One region of the Paenibacillus sp. PvR133 genome, then DNA from elsewhere that is predicted to be linked to it. Evidence: riboswitches for the same ligand, from Rfam matches in the RefSeq annotation. Region 1 holds a riboswitch; each other region holds the start of a gene.
The links. Region 1 has a riboswitch for glycine ahead of sdaAB (L-serine ammonia-lyase, iron-sulfur-dependent subunit beta). Riboswitches for the same ligand answer to the same signal wherever they lie in the genome.

Region 1 (9,963 bases):
CTCCAAGACGGTTGCAAAGGGATACCCGCGATCACGGAAGCACTTCTCAATCAGTTTCCTGCCGGGATGACACTCTGGCTGCATCGCCCAGGGTACATGCCTCAATTCGTCCAGCGTAATGGAAGTACGGTTGGAAAACACATGCTCTACCGGAACAACAAGACAGTAGTTCTCCGTACGAAGAGGAAGCTGGACAAGCCTTTCATCCGTAGCCGAATGCAGCGTAATGCCAACATCCACTCGGTTATCTAGCAGCTGTTCTGTTACATCAAATGATGGATGGATGTGCAGGCTGACTCTAGGAAATGACTGATGAAAATGGATAAGCAGCTCTTGCAATGGTTCCTCCAGCTCCGGTAATGCAATGCCAATCCGCAAACTCCCGCGTTGCTCGGTGCGCAACTCCTCAATGGAAGCCTTCGCTTGCTGTAAATCCTTGAGCGCATGTGCACTGTGTTGCAGCAACAATTTCCCGGCATCTGTCATTTTTATTTTCTTGCCTGCACGGTCAAAAAGCGTCATGCCCAATTCCTCTTCCAACGCCTTAATTTGCAAGCTAAGCGTGGGTTGGGAGATTCCGATCTTTTCCGAAGCTTTCGTAAAATGCAGTTCCTCGCATACGGCAATGAAGTATTGAAGCTGACGTATTTCCGTCTTCCTTCTCTCCCTTCGAGAATCCCCAGAATGATTGCATTAAAAGGTCAAAAGAAGCGCAAAATCGGATCAATCCGGTTCGCGCTTCTTCTTCAGGTTGTTGCGCTTTTTTAGATTATTGGGCTACTTCGGCTTTTTCCGCAGTCAACGTAATATTCGCAAACGTGTCTGCATCATACTCCTTGCCACGGGTAATATCGTAATTGGCTACCCGATTATTCACTGCCTCCAACGAGTAACGGAATAACGTCGGCACGATTGGCGCCTCCTCGCTCATATACGCCTGCCACTGATTGTATATATCTCTACGATAATTGTCGTCAAAGGCTTTCACAGACACCCCTTCCCGCAACAGCTTATCATTCTCTTCACTTGTAAAACGCGAATAGTTAAAGCTGGCTCCGCGTCCATACAGTCCACTAGGGTCTATATCTGAACCCGTACTCCACGCACCGCCAAAAATATCAATGCCGGGGTCATCCTTTTGCACACGATCATAGAAAGAATTGAACTCAAGCAGACGACCGTCCACCAGCTCGACATGAAGTCCGACATCCTTCCAGTTTTGCAAATAAAACTTTGCCAGCGATTCAGCTGTCGCATCTCCGCTCATTGCCGCATAATGGAGAACCAGTTCCTTGCCCTTAGGGTCCTCACGGTATCCATCTCCATTGGTGTCCACATAGCCTGCCTCGTCCAGCAGCTTTTTCGCCTTGTCCGGGTCATACGCGATGCCCTTTGCATTTATATCATGATATCCCTTAAAGGCAGGCGGAATCAGGGATGTTGCTGGAATCCGAAGTCCATGATAGAGCTGCTTGCCGACCTGCTCATTATTCAGCGCATAGCCGAGGGCCTGACGCAATGACTTGTTCGCCAGCTTGGCGTTCGGGTCCATGATATTTAGATTCTTGGCCTGATCGAATTTGCCCATCTTAAAGCCCACATAGCTATAAGATAATTCCTCCTGACCGAGAAACTGTACATTTTTCGGATTGCTGGCCTCATTGTAACGGGTGGTTGGATAGCTGGCCCAATCGACTTCTCCACTTTTCAGCGCCTCGGTAATGACATTCGGGTTCACCACCTTCAGATGAAGACCATCCAACTTGGGCTCACCGTGGAAATAATCTTCATTTTTGACGAATTCCACAGATTCACCTGTGACCATTGATTTAATTTTGAACGGTCCATAGCCAATCGGATTTTTACGGACAGGATCAGATCCGGCCATATCTTTCACGGGGATATTCTGAAATACCTTTTTCTCCAGTGGTGTAGACCAAAGTCCCGATTTCACCGAAGGATTAGGTTCCTTGAAGTGAATGGTAACCTCTTTCTCATTCAGCACCTTGACGCCAGAAATGGTTTTGGCCTTACCCGCGTGATAATCCTCCATGCCCACAATGTTGGTCATAAAGCTATCATAACGCGGACCTTCGTAGTCTTTATGACCGATCACTTCATAGGAAAAAGCATAGTCCTCTGCCGTTACGGGATTACCATCCGTCCAGTTCAGTTTGGGATCAATTTTTACAGTCACCGCCTTATTGTCTGGGGAAAAGGAAATCGTCGCCGCTCCTTTATTGTCAATATTTAGATTGGAGTCAATCGAAAACATAGAAGGGTAGAAAAACTGGAAGACTTCAAAATCAGGATTGCCTTCATAAAATACAGGATTCAGAATACCTTCAAAAGGGGTATCAGACACGAGTGCATAATTGATGATGCCACCCTTAATCGGGGCCTTATCGTTCTTGATCGCCTTCTCCAGCGCTGTGGCATTCACCTGCTTGCTGTCGGACCCTGTGCCGCCTGTACCGTCAGACGATTTCCCTCCATTCGAAGCGGAAGGCGAACCGCTGCATGCGGCCAGAGAAAGCACCAAAATTGCAGATAGAACAGGCAGAATTCCTTTTTTCCAGTGTTTAACCATTGTAAATCCCTCCTTGTCATTGTCCTTATCCTTGAACTTCAGTTAACCCAATCGTTGTCTGGCATCCGTGGCGCGTTTGAGCGCCTGGCCAATAAAGTTAATCGCCAGCATTAGCACCAAAATAAGCAGTGAGGCAGGCAACCACATCCACCAGCTATTCTGCAAAACATCCGGGTCATTCGCATAACTCACCAGTGTACCCAAGCTTGGAGTAGATTCCGGTAAGCCAAAACCGAGATAAGAAAGCCCGGTCTCAATCCCGATATTTCCCGCGAGGCTGAGGGTCAGATTGACGATCACGACCGAGCTAAGATTAGGCAGCACGCCAAACCAGATGATTTTCCAATTGGGTGTGCCAAGGGTTTTGGAAGCCTGCACATAATCCAGTTCGCGCTCCGACAACACCTTGGCCCGGATCAGACGTGCTTTTCCAATCCATAAAAAGGCAGTCATAATGAAAATAAAGGACCCTATGCCGCTTTTGGGTACAATGCTGACAAATACGATGACCAACATCAGAAATGGAAGTACCAGAATAAAATCAATGATCCGCATGATGATGTTATCGACCAGTCCCCCATAAAAACCAGCCAGCAAACCTAACGTTAAGCCAATAGCGGCGGATAACAATGTAATCGTAAAGCCAATGGTGAAGGAATTGCGGGCTCCAATGACCAGCTGGCCGAAAATATCCCTGCCCGCTCGATCTGTGCCCAGCCAATGCACTGAGCCGGGAGCTTCACGGATTGCGCCCAAATCCACCGTCGTGACTACATCCTGATTTACAAACAGGACAGAGGCATATATAAAGATCAAGAACAGAATTACAAAGCCAATGGAAACCAAGGCCGTTTTGTCACGCACCAGCTCACGACGCAGTACAGACCAACTGGATGGTGATTTACGAATGATTTCCGGCGTGAAGACCTCCTCCACCTGAATAGACACCATAATCCCTCCTTTTCTCTAGACTTGTTCGCTATTCGATTCGAATGCGGGGATCGACTTTGCTTAGGATGACATCAGATAAAAGGGTTCCTAATAGCGCCAAGAATCCGGAAATCATGACCAACGCGTTCACGACTGAAAAATCCCGTTGAGTGATGGACTGGAGAAATAGTTGGCCCAACCCCGGGTATCCAAAAATAGATTCAAGGAAAATGTTGCCTGCAATTACTCCCGTCAGGTCATAGCCCAAAAAGGCAGCAATCGGCAATAGAGAGTTTTTGAAAATATGGCGGGAATAAATTTTACCTTCGGGCACCCCTTTGGAACGCGCTGTTTTCACAAAATCCTTCAGTCGTGTGTCAATGACCTCATTGCGCAAATACTGAATCGTAGCCGTTGTACTGAGCAATGCGCCTGTAACCGCTGGTAAAATGAGATGATACGACTTGTTCACGTAATATGACCATGTCCCCGGCTCCACGCCTACATCCACACTGCCGCTGGTTGGAAACCAGCCGAGCCTGAATCCGAATACGTACAGCAGCAACAACGCGAGTATAAATAGAGGTGTGGCAAAGCTGAGATAGGTATAGCCCACTACGGTTTTGTCCAGCAGACTATGCTGATAACGACCGCTGAGTACGCCGAGCGGAATGGCGATCAGATACGTCAGAACCAGAATTACTACGCCCAGGAAAAACGTGTTCCCCAGACGGCTGCCAATCAGATCGGTAACGCTAATTTTATGTACATAAGATTTGCCCAGATCCCCGTGAGCAAGCTGGACGAGCCAGTTCCCATACTGCACCCACACCGGGTCATTCAGTCCCAGTCTTTGTCGCTGTTCTTCCAGTGCGGCCGGATTCAGATTGGGTGTCGAAGTAATAAGTCCCGTCAGGGCATCCCCCGGCATAGCCTTAGCAAGGAAAAATATAAGCACGCTCAGTGCAAAAAGTTGAGGGATCATAACCAGCAGCCGACGCAGTGTAAATTTCCACATTTCTGTACCCCCCTTATGGTAGCGCGACTTGATGGGATGGACTTACTGATTTTAGTGCAAACGGCTTTCCACTCACGTCTAGATGTTTGGGCAGCTCTGTTTTGTAGGAGGATAAAAGCATTCGCCTTTTTTGGGCATTTTCCAGCCGTTTTGTAGGATCAATATTGGGAATGGTTGCAATGAGGCGCTGGGTATACAGATGCTGTGGACGCTCATAAATGTCTTGCTCGCTCCCCTGCTCCACTAGACGGCCTCGATACATAATACCGATTTGGTCGCACATATGGCGGATAATACCCAAGTCATGACTGATGAACAAATACGTCAAATTAAATTCCCGTTGCACATCCTTCATAAAATTCAGCACCTGTGCCTGCACGGAAACGTCCAGTGCCGACACCGGCTCATCAGCAATGATCAGCTTGGGGTTTAATGTCAGCGCACGCGCGATCCCGATCCGTTGCCGTTGCCCCCCGGAAAATTCATGCGGATATTTGTAGGCTGCATCGGCGTTCAAGCCGACCTTTTCCAGCAACGTCTGTACTTTCCTCCGTTCCTCCTCACTGCTCAGCCTTTCAAAATTTCGCAGCGGTTCAGCAATGACATCCAATACGCGCTTGCGCGGGTTGAGCGAAGAGTAGGGGTCCTGAAAAATCATCTGAATGTCTCTACGCAGCGGATGACGGTTGTTACGGCTCAGAGCCGCAAGGTCCTTTCCCTTAAAAAGAATCCGTCCGCTCGTCAGCTTATTTAGACCGATGATCGTCCTGCCTGTCGTCGTTTTTCCACAGCCGGATTCTCCCACCAGCCCGTATGTCTGGCCTGCCTCAATGCTGATCGACACGCCATCCACTGCTTTCACCTGATCGATAACACGCTGGAAGAAACCACCGCGCACCGGATAGTGGACCCTCAAATCATTTAACTCCAGTAGTGCCATGAGCAGCTTCCCCCTTTGCCTCGTCTTCAAAATGAAAATGCTGGTAACATGTACAACGGACCCAATGTCCAGGGGAAATTTCATTTAGTTGGGGATGGTCTTCATGCACTCCCTGCTGAATCCAGGGAATACGCGGGGCAAAGCGACAGCTATTGCGGGGGATATCTTGTAATGAGGGAACAATGCCGCCGATGACATGCAGTGATTCCCCCTTGGTATGCGCTCCCGGCATGGAAGCAAGCAAAGAACGCGTGTACGGATGCTGTGGATGCCTGAATAATTCAAAAACATCAGCGCTCTCCACGATTTCTCCGGCATACATGACCACCACACGGTCGGCTACTTCTGCCACAACACCAAGATCATGCGTAATCAAGATAATTCCGCTCCCACTCTCCTGTTGAAGCTGTTTGAGCAAGTCGAGAATTTGCGATTGGATCGTTACATCGAGCGCAGTAGTTGGTTCATCTGCGATAATAAGAGAAGGTCGGCAAGCTATGGCAATCGCGATCATCACACGCTGACGCATCCCTCCTGACAGTTCATGCGGATACTGCTCATACACACGCACAGGATTCGGTATATCTACGCTTTCCAGCAGCTCCAGCACACGTTCCCTTTTTTGCTTCGTAGATAGTGACGTATGATAATCAAGATTTTCCTCAATCTGCTTACCAATGCTCATTAACGGGTTGAGTGCTGTCAGCGGGTCCTGAAAGATCATGCCAATGCCCGCTCCGCGGATTTTATTCATTTGCCCTGAAGAAAGACGGTTCAGGTCCGTGCCTTTAAAAAGGACCTCTCCCTCTACACGCGTGCGTTCCATGTCATGCAGTTGTGCGATCGAAAGCGCCAGCGCGCTTTTGCCACAGCCGGATTCTCCGACTACAGCCAGCACTTCATTGGGGTTGACCGTCAGATACAGATGGTCGACTGCGGGGTGATATTGATCATTGATGCGAAAAGAGACGGATAATCCTTTAATTTCCAACACGGGTCCGGTATTCAATGCGCGCTTCCTCCATTCTCCATGGTCTTGTCCCGCTTATTCTCACCATGTTTGATGTTTAAAACCTCTCATGAACATTACATACCGTTTTTGTCGGAATAATTTGAATACATCCTATCACCAGTATATGGATATATCAATTAAGATTATGCTATCAACATCATTTAAAAAATCAATGATCCAGCAGTAGCGCGGTCTTTCTGGCACAAAATGTAATGAAATAACCAACCACAGGTTAATTTTCATCACAAAAAAAGTCGTTTGATCCCTCTGCAGGGATCAAACGACTAACTAATACCAGCTCACATTGAGCTTCTGGCGATAATTACGAAGCCGCTCCATAGGAGCCAGACTTGAACGTTCTAGGATCGTACCATTTGTAGCCTGCTGCCGGAGCAGACCAAGGCTCAGGCTGCGGTTCCGTGGAAGCCGCAGGCTCCTCGAATGGTAGAAGCTTCGTCGGTTGATCCAGAGTCAAACCTGCCACATCAGACAATTTCGTGTAGTCCTGCTTCCATGCAAGCCATTGAACCGTTTGCACCAGGAAGGTGGAATCATCCACTTCTTTAAAACCATCATATGTCTTCTTCGACTGTCCGTTTTCCTCACGCACATATTTCGGTGTAGCATCTTCTACAGGGGAAGAATCACCGATGAACGCTGCCTTGCCTTGACCTACCTTGGAGATAGCGGCATAAGGTCCTTCCGCACGGCCCCCGCCGTTATAAACTCCCTGGTCTACCGCATTACCCCATTTTTTCGTGCCTGAAGGGATATAAGCAATGCCTTTAGCCTTGGTAGGATCAATAATAGCCAGCGTAGATCCTGCATGCATTGCAATCGAGCGCACACCCTTGGTAATGCCGAAAGATTGATCTGCGGCTACAATTTCGGTAGCATTCACATCACCCAGCGCATTGTAACGGAAACGAACGCCAAAGTTGGCCGCCAACCAATCGGAGCTTGTTAATCCTTGCATCGCCGGTGATGCAGCTTCTTCTGCAGTCATGCCCTTGGCCGGATTAGTATAGGCTCCACGACGGTAACCATTCATAACCTCGGAGGAATCCCAACGGTTTTTGTTACGGTCCGCATTATAATGATCGGAGATGAAGAAGACGCTCCCCCCGCTATTCACGTATTGCAGCAGGGCAGCCTGCTCGGATGCCTTAAAGGCAACATTCGCTTCACCAATAATGAACACATCATATTGGCGCAACTTATCATATGTTATAGCCTGCTCTCCATAAGTAAAAGGAATGGGACGATTCAATTGGTCTACCGTAAAGCCTACATTACGCAGTCCATTGGCAAAGTCGGAGAAGGCGCCTTCAATGACCCAATCTGCTGCACCAGCGGTCTGTGCGTGCGTATTATCGAACAGCACCTTTTTGCCTTTTCCATCCGGCAGTGTAGTACCGGGTTGACCCGGGTTGCCAGGTTCGCCTGGTTCCCCCGGCTCGCTTCCGCTCACCAGTTCAACAGCGCTTGGACTTTTCACTCCACCAAAATTATTGTAGGCGCCGAGTGTACCCGTCACACGAATTTTGCTGCCGATCAGCTCAGGATGGCCTGATAGCCCATATTGCCCTCTGTACGCTGAAGTCAGCTGTACATCCAACAGATTAGACGTATTACGTTCATTTGCCTGATCGGCAATCAGTACGTTAAAATCATTCGCGAACGGGGAAGAAAAGTTAGCCGTTTTCGATCCGGTAGCATGTCCGACGATGTAACCTTCCACCGTCACCGTACCTCCACTGCTTTGGCGCTGAAGTGCTTCGGCTACTGTCAATGCTCCCTCCGCCTTGACCTGACCGAATGGAACGAAGATCCCAATCAGCAGTGATACGATCGCTGCTAGATGCAACATCCCTTTTAAGCGTGAACCTGTGAATCGCAAGCCTTTTACCATACGTCAATATCCCTCCTATGATTTCCATAAATATACTTGTCCTTTATCAGATTAGCCGCCAATCTTCTAATTCCTTCCTGATTTCATCCATAATTATGTAAATTTTAATCTTTTTTATTGGAAACGCACCTGTTTATGTAAAAATTGAACCCTGTGATTGACACCGAGCACGGCATACATTACCCTAAGGAAGACATGTAGAACGGTATACGCGAATGAAGATGACGGGAGAGTCTGTCCAGGGAGCCTACACTCTGGCGGCACCGAAGGAGCAAGACGCCAGCACCCGGCTGGCGGATAATCTCTCAGGTCCATGTATCGTCATCTGACGCAACTCTGGAGAGAGCGCAAGCCACCCAAGGGGTAAGGCGGTAAGAACACCGCACGAAACTCTCAGGTAACGAGGACAGAGATAAGGGAAACTTCCTTATCCTGTCCTTTTTTGTGCTCACATTGTGCGTCAGCATTAGGAACCGTCATAACCGCGCAAAGACGCGGAAATACCATATAGTATGGTATTAGAACATACAGGGGGCCACACCATGCGTTTCAAAGATGTATTTTCTATTATCGGTCCGGCCATGACCGGACCTTCCAGTTCACACACCGCAGGCGCGGTGCGGCTCGCACGCGTTGCCCGGCACTGGCTCGGGACGCAGCCTGACCGTGCCCGCATGACGCTGTACGGCTCCTTTGCCGACACGTATAAAGGACACGGTACAGACCTGGCGCTCATCGCAGGGCTGCTTAATTACGATACGGACGATCACCGGATTCCGGATGCCGAGCAATGGGCAGAGCAAGCCGGGATGGCCGTGGAATTCGCCGTCAGCGGACTCCCCGCGCCTCATCCGAACACTGTCCGTTTCGAACTGTGGAAGGGCGAGGATCAGCGCACACTGCTGGGCTCCTCCATCGGCGGCGGCAGCATCCATGTCCAGCAGCTCAACGAATTCCGGGTCAATCTGACCGGGGAGCTGCCTACGCTGGTGCTTCTCCACTCGGATAAGCCCGGTACATTGGGCGCGATAACTTCAGCGCTGGGCGCGGCCCACATTAACATTGCCTATATGCACGTAGATCGCAAAGGCCGGGATGGTGAAGCACTCACCGCCATTGAAACGGACAGTTCTGCTCCAGCTGAACTGATTGCGGAACTGCGTTCTTTACCTCATATGTATGAAATTAAGATGATTAATTTGAAAAAAGGAGCTGAATCCGATGCGGTTTAGCCATCTGCATGAAATCAGCGCTTTATGCGCTGAAGAATCCACCACAATTGGCCGCTTGATGATTCAAGAGCAGGTACAAGAGACGAATACAACGGAGGAAGAAATCTTTCGCCAAATGTCTGATTATTATGAAGTCATGAAGGAAGCCGTTCATCGCGGTCAGACACAAGACACCGTATCCCGCAGTGGATTGACGGGCGGTGACGGCAAGCGCCTAGCCGAGTATCTGCGGTCAGGGGAAACCTGCTCCGGCGATGCCTCCGCGCTCGCCATGGCTTATGCCCTCTCTGTGTCGGAGGTAAATGCATCCATGGGTCGCATTGTCGCCA
Region 2 (9,963 bases), 4.1 Mb from region 1:
TCAGGTTACCTACTGGACCAAAGGCCAGAAATGTTAACGGAATAACGACCAGGAGCGAAAGCATCGGCACGATAATGTTTTTAACCGATTGATGGATAAAGGAATTGAACCAGCGCTCCACATAGGACTGAACCCAGACCGCGAGAATAATTGGAATGACACTGGAACTGTAATTAATCAGAATGATCGGAATACCTAAAAACGCCAATCTTTCTGGGTTGCTTACCGCCGTTATAACTGCTGGATAGACCAGAGCTCCAGCGATTGCCACCGATACAAAGGTGTTTGTCTTAAATTTACGGGACGATGTAATAGCCAAAAACACAGGTAGAAAATAGAAAACACTGTCGGAAGCTGCACTTAGGATCAGGTACGTACCGCTTTTATCATTAATCCATTGAAAAGATAAAATTAACGCCAGTAGCCCTTTAAGCAAACCCGCCCCGGCAAGAGCACCGAGAATGGGAGAAAAAATGCTGGAAATGATATCGACCGCTTTGCCAAGAAAATTCGTTTTTTCAGAAGATTCTTCCTTTTTGGCATTGGGATTATCTGCATCCTGCAAATTCGTTTCTGCCATCATATGCTCAAACACTTGACCTACATTGTTACCGATGACCACTTGAAACTGGCCGCTGCTTTCCACTACTGTAATGACACCAGGGGTTGCTTCCAGTGCGGCTTTGTCTGCTTTTGTACGATCATTTAATTTAAATCTCAAGCGTGTAGCGCAATGGAACACCGAATTGACATTCTCTTCGCCACCAACGAGGGTCACTATTTTTTTAGATAGTTCTTTATCACTCATGTTCAGAACTCCTTATGGGTTATTCTTGCTACTGATAGGATTTACTGTTTACATCTGTTGCTAAGATGCGCCGGCGTGCACCTTTTTAAACTTGTAAACAAGAAAAACCTAAACTCGTGGTGAAAACTACGCACTCTCCTATAGAGGAACGTCGATTTCACCATCAGTTTAGGTTTTGCCTGCCTTACCAGTCACAATCCATGAACGATGAGGATATGAAGTTGTTAATCTTATATGTTATTACGCTCAGTTACCCGATGAATATGGATAGTTAGATATACGTATTCATCCTTGCTTAAATATTGATCGTATGTTTTTTCCAGATACTCATTGATCTTTTGGGCACAAGCAAAAGCTTCGGTATACGTCTGCTTCACCTGGTTGTACAAAAATTCTTCACCACTGTGAATGACTTCTTTGCGAATCACTCGCATCGCAAAATATTGCAAATGTGTCAAAAATCTCGAATAGCTAAAAGAAGACTCATCCAGCACAATTCCGTAATGATACGTAATAATGTTCAATATATGTTGGACAATCTCAGTCATTTTCAGTGTAGATTTCATTTCGTTACCGTCGATCCGTGCATTCACCATATGCAATGCAATAAATCCTGCTTCATCTTCGCCCAATTTTACTCCGAGCGTATTTTCAATTTTTTGAAGAGCATCCAGTCCAACTGCAAATTCTTTTTTGTAGAAGCGTTTAATTTCATACAGCATCGCGTTTTGGAGTGCCAGTCCTTTTTCTAGCCGTTGTATGGCAAAATGAATATGGTCGGTCAACGTTAAATAAATATTATCGCTTAACTCCGTATCCAGCACTTCCGTTGCATGGGTTACGATTTCATTCACGACCTCCAGATGAGACACTGGAATATCGTTCAGCAGTTCAGTTAGTTTAGCCGTGAACTCGTTTTCATTTAACATGAAAATCTTATCTATTTTATCATCATCGACTTGATCGCCAGCCACCTTTTTGAAGGAAATACCTCTTCCCATCACGATGACCTCTTTGCCTTTATCGTTTTTAGTCAATAGGACGTTGTTATTGAGCACCTTCTCAATAATCATTGAAGTTCCCCCTCCCATCCTTTACCAATAAAAAATGCCTAAGCACAATTCAACACTATTGTTAGCAATAGCACTCAATTGAACTCAGGCATTGCCCGCATCACCGGTCACAATCCTTCGATATAGTGCTATTGTAGCACAAAAAAAAGCGATTTCAACATATTTTATTCTGATTCGACAAAAAATATTTCATATCAAGGCCCTTTTGCCTAATTTGCAAGTAAATCGTTACCTTACGTGGTCGTACGTTCAATGAGGCAGTACTCTAGCGAATGAAGCTCCATTTGGCGTCCAATCAGCTGAGGGGAAAGCATGAAAAAAGCATTTTGTGCTTGAGCCATGATGGGATTTTGAATCGTTGTAATCCCCATCGTATGCGCCAGCTCCGTGTTATCGAATCCGACAATCGCCAGATCTTCCGGTACGTTCAGCCGTTGTCTGCGTGCTTCGCAGAGAATGCCCACTGCTACATAATCGTTAGCACATAAAATAGCCTCTGGGAATTCTTCCCGACGCTGTAACAAATCCCGTACGACCTGTTCGCCATCACGGATATTATAAATAGAAGAGTGATTCCAGTGTTGCAACACTGGCAGATTGTTCTCACTCATGATCTGTTCGTAGGCTCGTTGTCTGCTATGGGTATTGATGCTGCTCGGACGACCAAAAGCGTTGGCTATACGAGTATAGCCTTTTTGTATCAAATGTTTTAGCGCTAACATATATCCTTCATACTGATCCATAGCGACGGAGCGAATATCGGTATGCTCCATTCGTTGCCACGAAACGATCGGGCCATATTTGCAATAGGTACTCAAAAAATCAGTGTCATTCACGCAGGAAATGATGACCAGCGCATCGACTCTTTTTCTTTTTAAATCCTCAAAGGCTTGAAGCTCTTTCTTTTTGTCTTCTCCCGAAGTATAAATAATGGTTTGGAATTCATACTGGCCGGCTACTTCCACAAAGCTGTCCAGAAAAGCCAGAACAATTTCATTAATAGTTGAAGTAATGATACCGATCTGAAGCGTCTGACCCTTGGATAGAGAAATGGCATTCCGATTAGGAACATAATCCAATTCCTGCATGATTTTTAAAATCTTAGTTCTTGTTTCGTGACTGACATGGGGGGACTGATTTAATACTCTGGATACCGTAGCTTTGGAAAAGCCCGCCAGTTTTGCAATTTGATCAAGATTCGACATGGTGCTTCTCCTCACATAAGAAAAAAATACTTGACATGAAACGCGTTACAACGATTAGGATGCTTATGAAGGCATTACGTCTATTTTAAAGCAACTGTCAATGCTTTTCAAAGGAGAACGGTTACTGTCCGGCGGCAAAGTTGTCGAAGTGCTACTCCCTGCACCAAAGGGGTATTATTTACTAGACCAAAGTAAAAATCTTAAATACGGAAAGAGGTTTTTATACTATGACTAAGACATTAAAAGGATTTCCCGAAAATTTCCTGTGGGGTGGTGCAACTGCAGCTAACCAATTGGAAGGCGCTTTTGACGTAGATGGAAAAGGATTGTCCAGTGCGGACATGGTTGCCTATGTACCCAAAGCAGAACGCAAGAACGATCATGCTATGGAGATTTCGTCCGAGCGACTTGAAGACATTTTGGCAGGCAAAGTCAATGCCCGTTTCCCAAAACGTGAAGGTGTGGACTTTTACCACCACTACAAAGAAGATATTGCATTGTTCGCTGAAATGGGCTTTAAAGTATTTCGTATGTCCATCCACTGGTCGCGGATTTTCCCGAATGGCTATGATGCCGAGCCGAATGAAGCAGGATTGCAATTCTACGACAATGTATTTGATGAGCTGCGCAAATATAATATTGAGCCCTTGGTAACATTGTCGCATTATGAAACACCGCTAGGTCTGACTCAGAAGTATAATGGCTGGCTGGGTCGTGAAGTCATACAACACTACGTAAATTATGCCGAAACGGTGTTTACACGCTATAAGGATAAAGTAAAATACTGGCTGACCTTTAATGAAATCAATGTAATGACCATGAGTCCGTTCACCGGTGGCGGTGTGGTTATTGACCGTGTAGAAAACAAACAACAAGCGATATATCAAGCATTGCATCATCAATTTGTAGCTAGTGCACTGGCGACCAAACGGGGACATGAGATCATCCCAGGCGCTCAGATCGGCTGTATGCTGGCTCGTATGGAAAGCTATCCACATACGTGTAATCCAGCGGATATACTGAAAGCCCAGCATGAAAATCAGATGAACCTGTTCTTTACGGATGTGCATGCCCGTGGGGAATATTCCAACTACATGAATCGTTATTTTGAAGAAAATAATGTTGTTATACACACAGAACCAGGCGATGCCGAAATTTTAAAAAATAACACGGTCGATTATATCTCATTCAGCTACTACATGACCTTGACCGTTTCTGCAGGTCCAGAAGGTGAGAAAGCAGCAGGAAACCTGATTGGCGGGGTGAAAAATCCATATTTACAGTCCTCTGACTGGGGATGGCAAATTGATCCGATCGGTCTGCGTGTTACGCTGAACACGTTATATGACCGCTACCAAAAGCCGCTGTTTATCGTGGAAAATGGCCTAGGTGCTTATGATAAGGTGGAAGAAGACGGATCTGTGCATGACACATATCGTATTGATTACTTGCGTCAGCATATTGTTCAAATGAAGGAAGCAATTGCCGACGGTGTTGATCTGATTGGTTACACCAGCTGGGGTCCTATCGACCTTGTGAGCATGTCTACTTCCGAAATGTCCAAGCGCTACGGATTTATTTACGTCGATCTGGATGATGATGGTAACGGAACGCTCAAACGCTCCAAAAAGGACTCATTTAACTGGTATAAAAATGTGATAGCAACCAATGGTGAAGAATTGTAATTTCATATCATCTCGGGCGGGTATAGCAGAGGACATCCTAAGGATGCAATCTGCTGTACCCGCTTTTTTGATAGACACAATAATAATATTTCAGAGGGCTTCACAAACTTTTCACTTGTAATAAGCTGAAAGTTTTCTGTATAATGAATAAAAATTTCATATGTCTGGTTGATGTTTGCGGGAGATGGAACGAAGGTTCCGACCGAAGGGGCAAAACTCTCAGGTGCTTAGGCTGATTACAGCAACAAGCGGGGACCGTAAACGGACAGAACTCTGGAGAGACCCTTAATTGGGCGCCGAAGGTGCACCGCAGAGAACATCTGCTTAAACTCTCAGGCAAAAGGACAGAGACGCGAATAACCTGTGACAGGGAATGCCCTAGGCTTTTTTATATTAGAGGCAGAAACCTGCGCAAGATGGTTGTATTTTTTCGTGCCTTTAACCTCTCCAGGAGTCGAATCAGCGGATTTGACTCTTTTTTGTTTTCTAATATGCTGGAGGAGCGGGTTGAAATGAATTTGGTACATGTGTTAGAAGCGATTAGCAGTTGGATATGGGGGGCGCCTCTCATCATTCTTGTCATGGGAACGGGGTTGTGGCTGACCATACGTTTGAAGATGCTGCAGGTATTCCGCCTGCCCCTGGCGATCAAGCTGATCGGTAAGGCCCCGAATGAAGGTAGCGGGGATGTAAGTAGTTTTGCGGCTTTGAGTACAGCGTTGGCGGCTACAGTTGGCACAGGAAGTATTGTCGGCGTAGCGACAGCCATTAAGCTGGGCGGGCCGGGTGCCTTGTTCTGGATGGTCGTTGCAGCCTTTTTTGGGATGGCGACGAAATATGCGGAAGGTGTACTTGCGGTAAAATACCGGGTGAAGGACCGGAATGGGCAATTTTCCGGCGGCCCGATGTATTATATTGAGAAAGGTCTGGGACGCCGTTTTAAACCGCTGGCGATGCTGTTTGCTTTTTCGGGCATGCTGGTAGCGTTGTTCGGGATTGGAACGTTTCCGCAGGTCAAAGCGATTGTATCTTCGACTGAAAACAGTTTCGGCGTTCCGCCCATTGTAACGGCCCTGATTATTGCTATCCTTACAGGACTGGTTACTATTGGAGGACTCAAAAGCATTGCCAAGGTATCGACGAAGGTCGTTCCTTTTAAAACAGGCTTGTACGTACTGATCTGTCTCATCGTACTGATTCGGTTTGCTGACCAACTTCCTGCCGCAATTGCGCTGGTGCTCCATTCGGCATTTTCAACTACATCTGCAACGGGCGGATTTGCCGGAGCTACGATTATGCTGGCGATGCGAAGTGGGGTAGCCAGAGGTATTTTTGCCAATGAGGCCGGATTGGGAAGCGCACCGATTGCAGCTGCAGCTGCCAAAACCAAATGGCCTGCGGAGCAAGGGCTAATTTCCATGACAGGCGTGTTTATTGATACGATGGTTATTTGTGTGATGACCGGGTTGACGCTACTGGTTAGTGGTGTGTGGAGCGGGCCTACCGATGCGGGCCTGATGACTCAGCAAGCATTTTCCAGCGCATTCCCGCTGGGGGCAGAACTGCTCACAATCATTCTGATTATGTTCGCGTTCACCACCATGCTCGGCTGGAACTATTACGGGGAACGCTGTGTTGAATATTTGCTTGGGGTCAAGTGGATTAAGCCATACCGTTATCTGTTCATCCTACTGGTTGCCGGGGGCGCGTTCATTAAACTGGATGCGATTTGGCTGCTGGCAGATATCTTTAACGCAATGATGGCTTTCCCGAACCTGATTGCCCTGCTCGGCTTATCAGGAATTGTAGTCGCAGAAACCCGAACCTATATGGATTCTCTGAATTCTAGTAAGAAAAAGGGCATTCTTGCAGGTGCCAGTGTAGGGGCAGCTATCCAAGTAGAAGAAAAAGGACAAACGGTTAATTCATAAATTCCAAAAGGGAGTGCCCTCAGTCATCACAGGCTTGAGGACACTCCCTTTTGAATGTTATAACGATGCGTGCAAAATAGCTGAAATATCTTCTTGATTCAGCTTTTTATAATTACCGAAGCCTCCGTATTCCATTTCACGGGCTGCAATGTTTGCGACTTTTTCCAATTGCTCATCATTAATATTGTAATCGGCCAGGGTGGAAGGGGCACCGAGACTTGTCCAGAATGCACTCAGGCGATCAATCCCCTCCAAAGCAATTTCCTTATCCGTTTTACCAGTGGTATCTAAATCAAACATGCTGAGCATCAGCCGCTTCATGCGTGCAGCATCCTGTTCCACCGTATGTCTCATCCAGTTGGGGAAGAGGATCGCCAGACCGCCAGCATGAGGAATATCATATACAGCGGATAATGCATGTTCAATCGTATGCGAAGCCCAGTCCCCGAAGTAGCCCATTTGCAGTGTTCCGTTAAGGGCAATCGTTCCGGCATATAAAATCGTTTCACGATGCTCGTAGTTGTGCAAATCCTCCAGCAGTTTAGGTGCAGTTTCGATCACGGTTTGCAGCACGGAAAAGCACATACGATCTTGCAACGGTGTATTTTTAACATTGTGAAAATATTGTTCAAACACATGGCTCATCATATCCACCATGCCATATACCGTCTGATCACGTGGCACAGAGAAGGTGTTTTTTGGGTCCAGAATCGAGAATTTCGGATGCGTTACCGCGCTGCCCCATACGTATTTTTCGTTCGTTTCCCAGTTGGTGATAACAGAATCAGGATTCATTTCTGAACCGGTGGCGGCGAGTGTGAGGATGGTGCCGAATGGCAGAGCCTGGGTTGGCATGTGCTTTTTGTTGATAATATCCCACACGTCGCCGTCATATTCAGCCCCTGCTGCGATGGCTTTGGTGCAATCAATAACGCTTCCACCGCCTACAGCAAGTAAGAAGTCGATTTTTTCATTTCGGCAAATGTCGATACCCTTCTTAACGGTGGACAAGCGCGGATTCGGTTCTACGCCGGACAATTCATGAATGTTGAGATGTAGCGGCTCTAACGCGTTTAATACCTGGTCATACAGACCATTTCGTTTGACACTTCCGCCTCCATATACCAGCAAAATGTTTTTGCCGTAATTCAGCAGCTCCTGCTGGAGTTCTTCAATTTGATTGTCTCCAAAAATTAATTTGGTGGGGTTATAATATGTGAATTTGTTCATCTGGTAAGCTTCCCTCAGTTCATAGTTCATAGTTCATGTTCAAATCGTAAATCGCTTAACCTGATTGCCTGTTGGATACCTAACTTCATCATGTAAGCTATTTGAAATGACGATTAGCTATTATACATGAAATGAATAAGGGAATTCAAGTAAATCTAATCTTTGACCGCTCCGGCGGCAAGATCGGAAATAAACTGGCGGCTAATGAAAAGAAATAAAATAATAAGTGGCAGTACAGCCAGCAGGGTGCCCGCAATGACCATCGCATAATCCGTATTGTAAATCCCGTTCAATTGTGACAGTGCAATCTGGAGCGTGAATTTACGTTCATCCGTTAAGACGATTAGCGGCCATAAATAATCATTCCAGGCTCCTATAAAGGTAAATGCGCCGAGAAAAGCGAACGCAGGACGTAGAATAGGCAGTGCTACATTCAAGTACAGTCGAAAAAAGCTGCATCCGTCCATCCGGCCCGCATCCAGCAGTTCCTTTGGAATGGATTCTTCCGCATATTGACGAATCCAGAAAATGCCGAAGGCATTTACCATCCCCGGGATGATAAGCGCTTTGAACGTACCTACCCATCCAAAGGAGGCCATCATGACAAAGGAGGGGACAAGCGAAAGTTGTGAAGGGACCATCATCGTAGCTAGCAGAACGATAAATAGCACTTTTTTGCCCGGAAAATCAAACTTGGCGAATGCAAAACCTGCTAGTGAATCGAAAAACAGAACCAATAGGGTAACAGAACCGGCTACAAAAAGGGTATTAAAAAAGGCTCCGGCAAAATTAATCTGTTGTAATACTCTCGTTATGTTATCCAAGAAGTGGCTGCCAAACCACAATTGTGGTGGAAAACGATAGATGTCTGAGGTTGTACGGGTTGCCATGACGATCAGCCAGTAAAATGGAAACATCGACAGAATGATTCCCACCAACAATCCGGCATATAAAACAAAGGATTTTGCGCGTGTCTGCATCATGTTGTGAAGCTCCTTCCCATCGTTATTTTTTACCTTGAACGAGTTTCCAGTTTATGATGGAGAATAGAGCAATGATGAGGAACATGCCCCATCCGACGGCTGCACCATATCCAAAATAGTTGTTAATGAACGACTCGCGATACAGGTATAAAACGATGGTCATGCCACTTGCCCCGGAACCGCCGTCATTACCGACAAGGACCTGTGGCTCGGTGAAGAGCTGCATACCGCCGATGGTGGACGTAATCACCGTAAACAGAATGACTGGGCGTAGCATGGGGATAGTGATGCGGAAAAAAGCTTGCGCTCCGGTTGCCCCGTCTATTTTGGCGGCCTCATACAGCACATGCGGAATACTCTGGAGTCCGGCCAAATAGATGATTGCGTTATAGCCCATCCATCTCCATACGACCATAGAAGAAATGGCAATTTGGATACCCCATGGCACATTCAACCATTGAACCATGGGTAGTCCCAAGAGTTGCAGAAGGTAGTTGAGAAATCCAAAATTGTTGGCAAATAAGGCACCAAATATGATGGCAACAGCCACAATAGACGTCACATTGGGCAGGAAGAATCCAACTCGCCATAAGGTGCGCATTTTCACAAAAGGGGCATAAAGCAGAAAGGCAATAATCAGTGCGAAGAATAGCATTGGAATCGTGGCGTACACCCAAATCACAAACGTATTGCCTACAGCCTGCCAAAATTCATTGTCTGTCACAAGGTAGCGAAAATTGCCCAAGCCGTTGTAGGTCATGTCTCCGATCCCGTCCCATTTGTGAAACGCTAGATATAATGAAAAACCAATCGGAAACAGTCCAAAGATGCCAAACAGTAGATAAAACGGCGAGATCGCAGCATAAACGGCACGGTGCTTCCAGATTTCTCTCAGCATAATGTCCACACGCCTTTTTTGAATTTTGTTTTTACCGCTGTAATTCCCGTTCGATTCGATCCATTGTTTCCGTCCATAATGCATCGGAATTGGCATCCTGCTTGGCGACATTAGCAAGACGACGGGTCACAATGCCGTGGATGACAGGAT
Region 3 (9,963 bases), 3.9 Mb from region 1:
ACTTCTTATGCTCCCCTTGATCCAAACCGAAGCGCTTCACAAGCACTGCTCCTGTCTCCTCCAGTGACCCTTGTATCGAATCCACCACCTTGCTATCCTTCATGGCCTCCTGGATGGTAGCATAACCTGCGGTATAACCAAGATAGGCTGCCACGCAATGCCCCGTATTCACCGTGAACAGCTTTCGTTCAATGTAAGGCTCTAGATCCTGCACGTACAGGATGCCTTCGATTTCTTCATGCTCAGGTGCCATTTGTGAACGATCCACCACCCACTCGTAAAAAGGCTCTACCTGCACATGTAACGGGTCCTCGTGGTGTTGGATCGGCACAATCCGGTCTACAGCAGCATTGGGGAAATATACCGAAGCCTCTGCCTTGGCACGAGTCGCCTCATCCAGTAGCGCAAAAACATGCTCTTTCAGTTGGGCGCTGCCTCCGATTGCATTTTCGCAAGCAATCACATGCAGCGGGCCTGCCCCTCGCTCCACCCGCCTCGCTATTCCCTCGGCAATACCTGCTGCAATATGCCTGAGGATGCTAACCCCTACGGCGGTCGTTACCAGATCAGCATGGTCTACCGCATCCGCTACAGCGGATGCATCCTTGCCGTCAATCGCCGTCACATTCGTGACCAGCTCCGTATCCTTTGTATCATTGGCTAGCTCTACGGTGTATTGTTTACGACGACGTAACTCGGATACAAGGGTGTCGTTGACATCTGAAAAGACAACCTCATAGCCTGCACGCGACAGAATCAATCCGATAAAGCCGCGACCAATATTTCCTGCTCCAAAGTGGACGGCTCTCATAGCTCCATCTCACTTTCGAACAGATCTATAATTTCCTGTGGGGTCACCGCGTTGCGAAGTTTATCCATATTTTCTTCCTCCGCACACACCACAGCGATACTCGTCAAAATCTCCATATGATCGCCGCCTTGTGCTGCAATGCCGATTACCATGTATGCTTTTTCTTCCCCAAAATCTATGCCTTGTGGAAACTGAACGATGGAGATGCCTGTGGATTGAATAAGCATCTTGGATTCCTTGGTGCCATGTGGAATAGCCAACCCGTTCCCGATATAGGTGGACACGATCTCCTCGCGTTCCAGCATCTTGTCAATGTACTCACTTGAAATATGTCCTGCATCCAGCAGGATTTGTCCAGCCATACGAATCGCCTCATATTTGTCTTTGGCGGTTGCGTTCATTTTTACTTTGTCTATCGTCATAATACTCACGGTAGGTTCCTCCCTGTCCCTAATTTACTGTGGAAAAATTCAGCTAGCTCACTCGATATATAATTGACAATATGATCCCTGCTACCGTGTTCCAGTAGCGTAACCATGTCTTCCTGCAAGAGTAATGCACTAATCTCGCTCAATACCTCCAAGCTTTCTCTCGGCAGCTCACGAGGTCCCAACATGAGCAGCACGCATTCTACCTGTTCGCCTGTATCCGCCAACAGCGGCTCTGCCAGCTTATACAAGGTAAGCGAAGGCTTGCGAATATAGTGGCTGCGCGTATGAACTAAAGCAATGGAGGTATCAGAGATCACCTGACTACCTTGGCGCTCTCTTTCCATGAGCTGTGCAGCAACCGCAGAAGGCTCTGTAACATTCCCCCGCCCCGCCTCCAACATGCATATAGCCTCTACGGTCGCCGCCATATCCATCCCCTGATTTTCCAGCGGATACACTTGAAATTGCTGTACAATGTGTACAATTTCCTCAAGACTTTTCCGCAGACCGGTAAGCCACTCTATATCCTGACCAGGCTGAACAGCCTGTTCCTGCTGATGGTCATTGGGATGATTGAGTGTAATATGCTGGATGAATTGACGCAGGCGATCACTCTCCTCCTGCGTCAGCAACGGGCTGATCTTAAGATACCGATCCGGTTCAAGCGGTAGCTCTACTGTCGAAATGATCAGATCATAATCCTCCTTGGGAATCCGCGCCGCCTCGTACCATGAAGCCCTATCCACAATTTTGATCTGTGGGAGCTCTTTGGCGAGCCTTGTTGCCAAAAGTCTGGATGATCCAATACCGCTCGTGCAGACTACGATGGCCCGCACCTCCCGCCGCAATTGTCGTAGCCGCTCCAGCGAAGCGCCAAAATGCATGACGAGAAATCCGATCTCTTCATCTGGTACTTTCATTTCTGTCATGTCCGCCGCAGCCTTTTTCACTGAGTCGAATAAGCTGCTGTAATCCTTGCGGATTTGCTGAAGGAGGGGGTTACGAATCGACCTGCCTTCCTTCAAACGTTTGAACACCGGGGCCATATGGGCAATCAGTCCTTCACGCAGAACACGGTCCTCTTCCAATGGCGTGCCTGTCTCTTCCTCCACACGACGAATCAACTCATGAACCGACTCCAACAGTACGAGATCATCCAACGGCAGTAGTCGGGTAGAGTGATCCTCGGCATCACGAAATAGCAGCCTGAGATAAGATCGTTCCGGCTCTGGAAATTCAATATCCAGCGCCTCTGACAACTCCGTGCATATGCGTTCCACCATAGCTGTGCGAAGCATGATATTTTCATCTGAATCTGTTTTTAAATACGAGAGAAGAGGATCTATAACATACCCGAGTCGCAGACGTACCAGCGAAACGCAAATTTGAATCAGCAGCTCCATGTATTTGCTTTCCACCATGTTTTCCAACCATTTTTCATGGGGCTGCCAGAGGGCCTTTTCCACAATCAGCAGGTTATCTCTGCCAATCATCTCCAGCAACTTGTCGGCGACACGGGTCACAGAACGAAGTTCTTCCCGGGCTGAAAACAGATCGGATTCATCCAAATATTCGAGAGCCAGCTCGGAAATCGCCCGTCTTTTGTCTGTCTCCCGTCCTGTAATCTCGACGCCGTACCCCCGTCTGCGGACAAGCACGAGCCCCCGTTCCCCAATCCAGCCTTGTAATTCGTCCAGATCATGACTGACCGTAGTTACCGTGACTTTCAAGTCTGAAGCCAGCGCCAGCAGCTTGATCGGCTCCTGTGTATCCAGCAGCATGCAGAGAACCACGATCTTTCTCTCCTCAGCCGAATATTCGTCTGACTTTGTATGCAGCAATTGCCTTCGCAGGCATACAAGCTGAGCTGGGTCAGCATCTATACAGATACCAATCCCTGACTTTTTCTCCAGCTTCACCTCATGAGCTGCCAGCCAATGCTCGACTGCGCCCAGTTCCCGATGAACCGTCCTTGTGCTGACATTGATCTTCGTGGCAATTTCCCCGGCTGTAACCTCTTTGGACTGCTCCAGAAGATATTCCACGATGTCACGTTGTCGTTTCGTAATATTCATAAGCGCATACCGTTCCTTCCCAAGCTCATCCCTCCAGCAGGAGACGTACACTGCATACAGTCCGCCTGACTACGACGGGGATTAAGAATCGGATTTCAGACGTTCAACCAGCGCTTCGTATTCAGGGCTCTTCAGAAAATTGTCAATGGAAATGTGCTCAGCATTCGGGGCTACTGTTTTAGCCCGGTCTGTCAACGTTTTTTGCGTAATGACAATATCCGCATCCTGTGGAATTTCACTGATTGCCGTATTCGTAACTGTTACGCCTACACCCGCCTGCTTCATTTTTTTGCGTAAAATCGAGGCGCCCATAGCGCTTGAACCCATACCTGCATCACAGGAAAAGACGATCTTGTTCACTTCGGATTTATCCTTGAGCGTTCGAGCTGCGGCAATCTCAGCAGCACGATCAGATTCGTGGTTATCTTCCATTACAGTGGCGTTAGCACTTGCACTCTTGCTTTGATTTTTCATATCTTTCAGGCGGGAAGCAGCTTCCTCCAGCCCCTCTTCTTTTTGCTTACTAGTCTTGAGTAACACTGCGGCAACAGCAAAGGATACGACCGCAGCAGCGATCACCCCGCTCAGCATTGGCAAATATCCGCCTTTTGGCGTCATTAGAAAATAGGCGATGATGCTGCCCGGTGAAGGAGCAGCAACCAGTCCGGCACCTGTCAACATAAAACAGAAGGTTCCCACAACGCCCCCAGCTATAGCAGCAAGAATCAAAATCGGCTTCATCAAAATATAAGGGAAATAAATTTCATGAATCCCGCCGAAAAAATGAATGATGACCGCTCCAGGAGCCGATGACTTCGCAGAGCCTTTGCCGAACAGGCAGTAGGCTAGCAAAATACCGAGCCCCGGCCCAGGGTTGGATTCCAGCATAAACAGTACGGATTTTCCTGTTCTTGCAGCTTCCTCTAACGCAATCGGACTCAATACTCCGTGATTCAGCGCGTTGTTTAAAAATAATACTTTTCCGGGCTCAATAATGAGGTTGACAAGCGGCAATAGCCCTGCGTTCACGAGGAACTGTACCCCTGCCGACAACACTTGACTGATCATTTGTACAATCGGGCCAATCGCCACATGGGCAAGCAGCGCTAGAATGGCACCGATAATTCCGGCCGAAAAGTTATTGACCAGCATTTCAAAGCCTGATCTGACTTTGCCTTCAATGGCCTTGTCGAACTTCTTCAATATCCACGCAGCCAGCGGACCAGCTACCATCGCGCCCAGGAACATCGGGATATCGGCTCCCACTATGACACCCATCGTCATAATGGCACCAATCACACCTCCACGCTGTCCGTGAATCATCGTGCCCCCTGTATAACCGATCAGTAACGGCAACAAATAATTTTTCATCGGGTCAACCAATTGTGCAAAACCTTCATTCGGGAACCAACCGGTCGGAATAAAGAGTGCCGTAATCAACCCCCACGCAATAAAGGCTCCCATATTGGGCATAACCATACCGCTAAGAAAACGGCCAAAACGCTGTACGACGACACGAGTGCCTCCTTTTGAACTTGGCTTTGCGTCCAATGTACTCATATTCAAATCCTCCTTGTAGGTAAGCATCACTACCTTTTCTTAAAATTCATACTAAATGACAGCGCTATCTTCATCAACGAAATGAAAACGTACTTTCGTCATGAACGTTGATGACAACATTTAAATTTAAATTATCCGGGAAGGTATTATACCTGCATAATTCTTCTTAATATGACCTGTAGCTATAGAAATTAGTCGAAAAACCGTGCTGGATTATGTATGATTCTTATATGGGGACAACCCTCTAAATCAGAATAAAACACGTAATTACGTTTGCAAAAAGACAAAAAAATAGCCGCTACGTCAAATCATAGCGACTATTTTATACAAAAATCGAGCAGACAAATAACCCTCTTACTCCATACTACAATGCTCCATTATTGCTCATCGGAAATCAACTGCTCATACTGATCCGCAGACAGTAGCTTGCCCAAGGCTTCCTCCACATCTTTATCCATCTCTACTTCGATCATCCAACCTTTTTCATAGGGAGATTCATTCACTAGCTCAGGTGTACTTTCCAGCGTTTCATTCACTTTTAGTATGGTTCCCGTCACCGGAGCAAAAAGGTCGGATACTGTCTTCACCGATTCAATCGTACCGATCTCCGCTCCCTGCTCAATCGTTGCTCCCGCCTCAGGTAATTCTACAAAAACAATATCACCCAGTTGATGCTGTGCAAAGTCTGTAATACCAATTCGTACCGTTCCATTCTCTGTCCGCTGAACCCACTCATGTTCGTCTGTATACCAAAGTTGCTGCTTTACTTCACCCATTCTGTTCCCCTCACTTCCATATGAATAAAATCGCTTTTGCTCACCTGTACTAGACAGGTTAAGATTATGACAACAAGAACACTCATGTCAATAATACTAACAAAAATACTTCATATCACCTCATATAGCGTACTATATAAAAATATGATAGCTTATAACAAACGCTTACATATCCTTATTTATATATTAAATGTTTTTTCTATTGTTTTTGATGACATTTTTATTGACATTTTGAATGAATTTGCGTATTAATGGGTTATAGCAAATGCTTTGGGAAACACCCCGACAACTGCAAACGCGGATGAACGCGGAGGGAGAGACTGCCAAAAAGATTCGCATAGCTGTTGCCGCTTGTGAGACATAAGTGCACGCGAATCGGATCAGGTTGTTATCTGCAAAGCCAGGTAATATACCGTTGATCCCGAAGGTAGCGCCGAAGGAGTAAACCTGCATTGCAGGTGAATCTCTCAGGCAAAAGGACCTCTGCCGGACGCATCTCTGGAGAGCATTCGCTATTGGAGCGGATCACCCAAGGGGAAACCCGGTACATACCGGGGTAACTTTCTGGTATCAAGGACAGAGCTGAAAAAAAGAGTGTAGACTGCCGTCTATACGTTTTTTTCGGCCTGTCTTTTTTTGTTTAGCCGATCACACCGGATAGGAGTGGAATAATGACTAATTTGCGAAAAACACCGCTATATTCGTCCTACGGGACGCAGTCTGGGGTTCGTTGCATTGACTTTGGCGGCTGGGAGCTCCCGGTTCAGTTTAGCGGCATTCAAAAGGAGCATGAGGCCGTCCGGCAACGTGCGGGTTTATTCGATGTATCGCATATGGGCGAATTTTTGGTTGAAGGCAAAGAAGCCGAAGCTTTTCTGCAAAGGGTGACCACGAATGATGTCAGCCAGTTGGAACCAGGTCAGGCACAATATTCACTCCTGTGTTACCCCGATGGAGGGGTAGTAGACGACCTACTTGTTTACTGCAAAGGACCGGAACGCTACATGCTCGTTGTGAACGCATCCAACATCGATAAGGATTGGGATTGGCTAATTCGCCATATGCCTGCATCCGTTCACATGGAGAATGTGTCTGATGCGATAGCATTGCTAGCGTTGCAAGGACCGGAGGCAGCACGTATTGCCGCAGCCGTGGCAGATACGGACATTACGAATCTGGCATCTTTCCGCTTCCATGAGAATGTGCCATTGTTCGGAGCAAAAGCACTGGTCTCACGAACCGGATATACGGGCGAAGACGGTTTTGAATTTTATATACCTGCTGCGGAAGCACCAGCCGTATGGGAGGGTTTGCTTCGTTCCGGTGAGTCGTATGGGCTGATTCCCGCTGGACTTGGTGCTCGGGATACACTACGCTTTGAGGCACGGTTGCCGCTATATGGTCAGGAGTTATCTGCCACGATTTCACCACTCGAAGCTGGTCTAGGTTTCTTCGTCAAGCTGAATAAAGGAGATTTTATCGGTAGAGAAGCACTGCAACGTCAGAAAGAACAAGGGATTCCTCGCAAATTGATCGGGCTGGAAATGATTGATCGCGGTATCCCACGCGCCCATTACCCGGTATTCGCAGAAGGACAACACATTGGTGAGGTCACAACGGGGACTCAGTCGCCCACCTTGAAGCGTAATCTGGGCCTCGCCTTGGTGGACAGTCGTTTTAGCGCCCCCTCCACACCGTTGGAGGTTGAGATTCGTGGCAAACGCCTGCGTGCCGAGGTGGTGGCAACACCCTTTTATAAACGCCCGCGCTGATCTTAAACTCTTTTTATTTCTATAAAGCAAATATGTCAGATATGAACTTCTGGGTTTTTCATCTCACACACTTTTTTATTAGCTAATTTACGATCTAAAATCTTGCTTTTCGAAAGGAGTCAGAACCTATGAAGCAGCATCGTTATCTCCCTATGACTGAACAGGATCAAACCGAAATGCTGCGTGTGGTGGGTGTATCATCTATTGATGATTTATTCAGTGACATTCCAGAGGCCATTCGATATCAAGGGGAACTGCCTCTCTCTTCTCGACTCGATGAGAAAGCCTTAACCCGCCACTTGGCCGAGCTGGCCGGACACAACGCCAATACAGACACACATGCCAGCTTCCTTGGCGCAGGAATTTATGATCATCATATTCCGTCCGTCATCCAGCACATCACTTCACGCTCGGAATTCTATACAGCCTACACCCCCTATCAGCCGGAAGTAAGCCAAGGCGAGCTACAAGCCATTTTCGAGTTTCAGTCGTATATTTGCGAATTGACGGGCATGGCTGTAGCTAATGCCAGCATGTACGACGGAGCGACTGCACTGGCGGAAGCGGGCTCACTGTCCGCCGCAGCTACCCGCCGTAAACAGCTTATCGTATCAAGGTCCGTCCATCCGGAGGCACGTCAGGTATTGGCAGCCTATGCACGCGGATTGGATTTGGACATCGTGGAGATCGGCTGTTCGGACGGCGTAACGGATGCTGATGCGCTAGCGGCAGCCGTATCGGAACAGACCGCGGCTGTTTTGGTCCAAAGCCCCAACTTTTTCGGAGCCGTGGAAAACCTGAAGCCGATGGCTGACCTCATCCATGCGCACAAAGGTCTTTTGGTCGTCAGTGCCAATCCACTGGCACTTGGCTTGCTGGAAACACCCGGCAAACAGGGCGCGGATATTGTGGTAGGAGACGCGCAGCCACTTGGCATCTCCTCTTCTCTCGGCGGTCCGACCTGTGGATACTTTGCCGTTTCTCAGGCACATATGCGCCGTATCCCCGGCCGTATTGTGGGTCAGACCACAGACCGCAACGGTAAACGCGGCTTCGTGCTGACCTTGCAAGCGCGGGAACAGCATATCCGCCGCGAAAAGGCCACCTCTAACATTTGCTCCAACCAAGCGTTGCTAGCTTTATCTGCATCTGTATACTTGTCTGTCATGGGTAGACAGGGGATCAAGGAAGTAGCCGAGCTAAATTTGCATAAAAGCCGTTATGCTTTAGAGCAATTGCTGAGCTTGAAGGGCGTAACTGCCTCGTTTAACGCACCAACCTTTAATGAGTTTGCCCTTAGACTGCCTGAGGGTACGGATATGAGCAAACTCCAGGCCGAGCTGCTAGCTGCTGGATTTATCGCTGGCTACGATTTGGGCCGGGACTATGAGGAACTTGCTGGTCACATGTTGATTGCCGTGACGGAGCAAAGGACCAAAGAAGAGATTGACCAATTTGTACACACCTTGGGGGGATTGCTATGACACACACCGGACAGGATCAGAAACAAGGGCTGTTGAAGGAACACGATCAAGCGCTCATTTTTGAATTGAGCCGTCCGGGTCGCATCGCCTATTCCCTTCCCGAGTGCGACGTTCCCCGTCGCCCGGTGGCAGAGCTTTTGCCAGATTATGCGCTGCGCAGCCAACCTGCGGCATTACCCGAGGTATACGAAGTAGACGTTATTCGGCATTATACTGCCTTGTCCCGGCGCAATTTCGGCGTGGACAACGGATTTTATCCGCTCGGCTCCTGTACGATGAAATACAATCCGAAAGTGAATGAGGATGTCGCCCGATATACAGGCTTCGCCAAAATCCATCCATATCAGCCCGAGGAGAGCATCCAGGGTGCTATGGAGCTGCTGTATACGCTCCAAAATGATTTGGCTGCGTTAACTGGCATGGATGCCGTCACGCTTCAGCCCGCCGCGGGCGCCCATGGCGAATGGACCGGGCTGATGATGATTCGCTCATACCACGAAGCACGTGGTGAGCGACGTACCAAGGTGCTCGTGCCGGATTCCTCGCACGGAACGAACCCCGCCAGCGCAACCGTCGCGGGCTTCGAAACAGTCACCCTTCCCTCCACCCCTGAGGGGCTGGTGGATCTGGATGCGTTACGTCAAGCCGTAGGCAACGACACCGCGGCGCTCATGCTGACCAATCCGAACACGCTTGGGCTGTTCGAGAAGCAAATCACTGACATTGCTGCCATCGTGCATGAAGCGGGTGGTCTGGTTTACTATGACGGGGCAAACTCCAACGCCATCATGGGGATTACCCGTCCCGGAGATATGGGCTTCGATGTAGTGCATCTCAATTTGCACAAAACGATGAGTACCCCGCACGGCGGCGGTGGCCCCGGCGCTGGGCCTGTCGGCGTAAAGCAACGGCTCATCCCTTATTTGCCCAAGCCGCTTGTCGTACGGGATCCGCAGGGGGTGTACCACTGGGACCGGGAACAGGGAGATTCTATTGGACGGGTTAAAGCCTTTTACGGCAACTTCGGTATTCTCGTTCGTGCCTATGCCTATAT

Region 2: another riboswitch for glycine. It lies ahead of JOE49_RS25560 (alanine/glycine:cation symporter family protein); the one in region 1 lies ahead of sdaAB (L-serine ammonia-lyase, iron-sulfur-dependent subunit beta).
Region 3: another riboswitch for glycine. It lies ahead of gcvT (glycine cleavage system aminomethyltransferase GcvT); the one in region 1 lies ahead of sdaAB (L-serine ammonia-lyase, iron-sulfur-dependent subunit beta).

Annotation. Positions count from the first base shown of each region.
Region 1 covers NZ_JAFIBS010000001.1:1,741,647-1,751,609, reverse strand. The annotation lists gene JOE49_RS07810 (LysR family transcriptional regulator) at 1-522, opposite strand, end outside; partial or broken gene JOE49_RS26310 (LysR family transcriptional regulator) at 529-609, opposite strand; gene opp4A (oligopeptide ABC transporter substrate-binding protein) at 770-2,590, opposite strand; gene JOE49_RS07800 (ABC transporter permease) at 2,633-3,541, opposite strand; gene opp4B (oligopeptide ABC transporter permease) at 3,570-4,538, opposite strand; gene JOE49_RS07790 (ABC transporter ATP-binding protein) at 4,552-5,478, opposite strand; gene JOE49_RS07785 (ABC transporter ATP-binding protein) at 5,456-6,487, opposite strand; gene JOE49_RS07780 (DUF6359 domain-containing protein) at 6,813-8,402, opposite strand; glycine riboswitch at 8,618-8,733, shown strand; gene sdaAB (L-serine ammonia-lyase, iron-sulfur-dependent subunit beta) at 8,945-9,634, shown strand; gene sdaAA (L-serine ammonia-lyase, iron-sulfur-dependent, subunit alpha) at 9,624-9,963, shown strand, end outside.
Region 2 covers NZ_JAFIBS010000001.1:5,842,801-5,852,763, reverse strand. The annotation lists gene JOE49_RS25580 (beta-glucoside-specific PTS transporter subunit IIABC) at 1-808, opposite strand, end outside; gene licT (BglG family transcription antiterminator LicT) at 1,039-1,881, opposite strand; gene JOE49_RS25570 (LacI family DNA-binding transcriptional regulator) at 2,115-3,086, opposite strand; gene JOE49_RS25565 (glycoside hydrolase family 1 protein) at 3,314-4,771, shown strand; glycine riboswitch at 4,940-5,016, shown strand; glycine riboswitch at 5,035-5,129, shown strand; gene JOE49_RS25560 (alanine/glycine:cation symporter family protein) at 5,284-6,702, shown strand; gene JOE49_RS25555 (iron-containing alcohol dehydrogenase) at 6,760-7,932, opposite strand; gene JOE49_RS25550 (carbohydrate ABC transporter permease) at 8,088-8,915, opposite strand; gene JOE49_RS25545 (carbohydrate ABC transporter permease) at 8,938-9,813, opposite strand; gene JOE49_RS25540 (ABC transporter substrate-binding protein) at 9,845-9,963, opposite strand, start outside.
Region 3 covers NZ_JAFIBS010000001.1:5,656,044-5,666,006, forward strand. The annotation lists gene JOE49_RS24705 (mannitol-1-phosphate 5-dehydrogenase) at 1-811, opposite strand, end outside; gene JOE49_RS24710 (PTS mannitol transporter subunit IIA) at 808-1,242, opposite strand; gene JOE49_RS24715 (BglG family transcription antiterminator) at 1,239-3,317, opposite strand; gene JOE49_RS24720 (PTS mannitol transporter subunit IIBC) at 3,399-4,877, opposite strand; gene gcvH (glycine cleavage system protein GcvH) at 5,255-5,653, opposite strand; glycine riboswitch at 6,048-6,146, shown strand; gene gcvT (glycine cleavage system aminomethyltransferase GcvT) at 6,325-7,425, shown strand; gene gcvPA (aminomethyl-transferring glycine dehydrogenase subunit GcvPA) at 7,554-8,909, shown strand; gene gcvPB (aminomethyl-transferring glycine dehydrogenase subunit GcvPB) at 8,906-9,963, shown strand, end outside.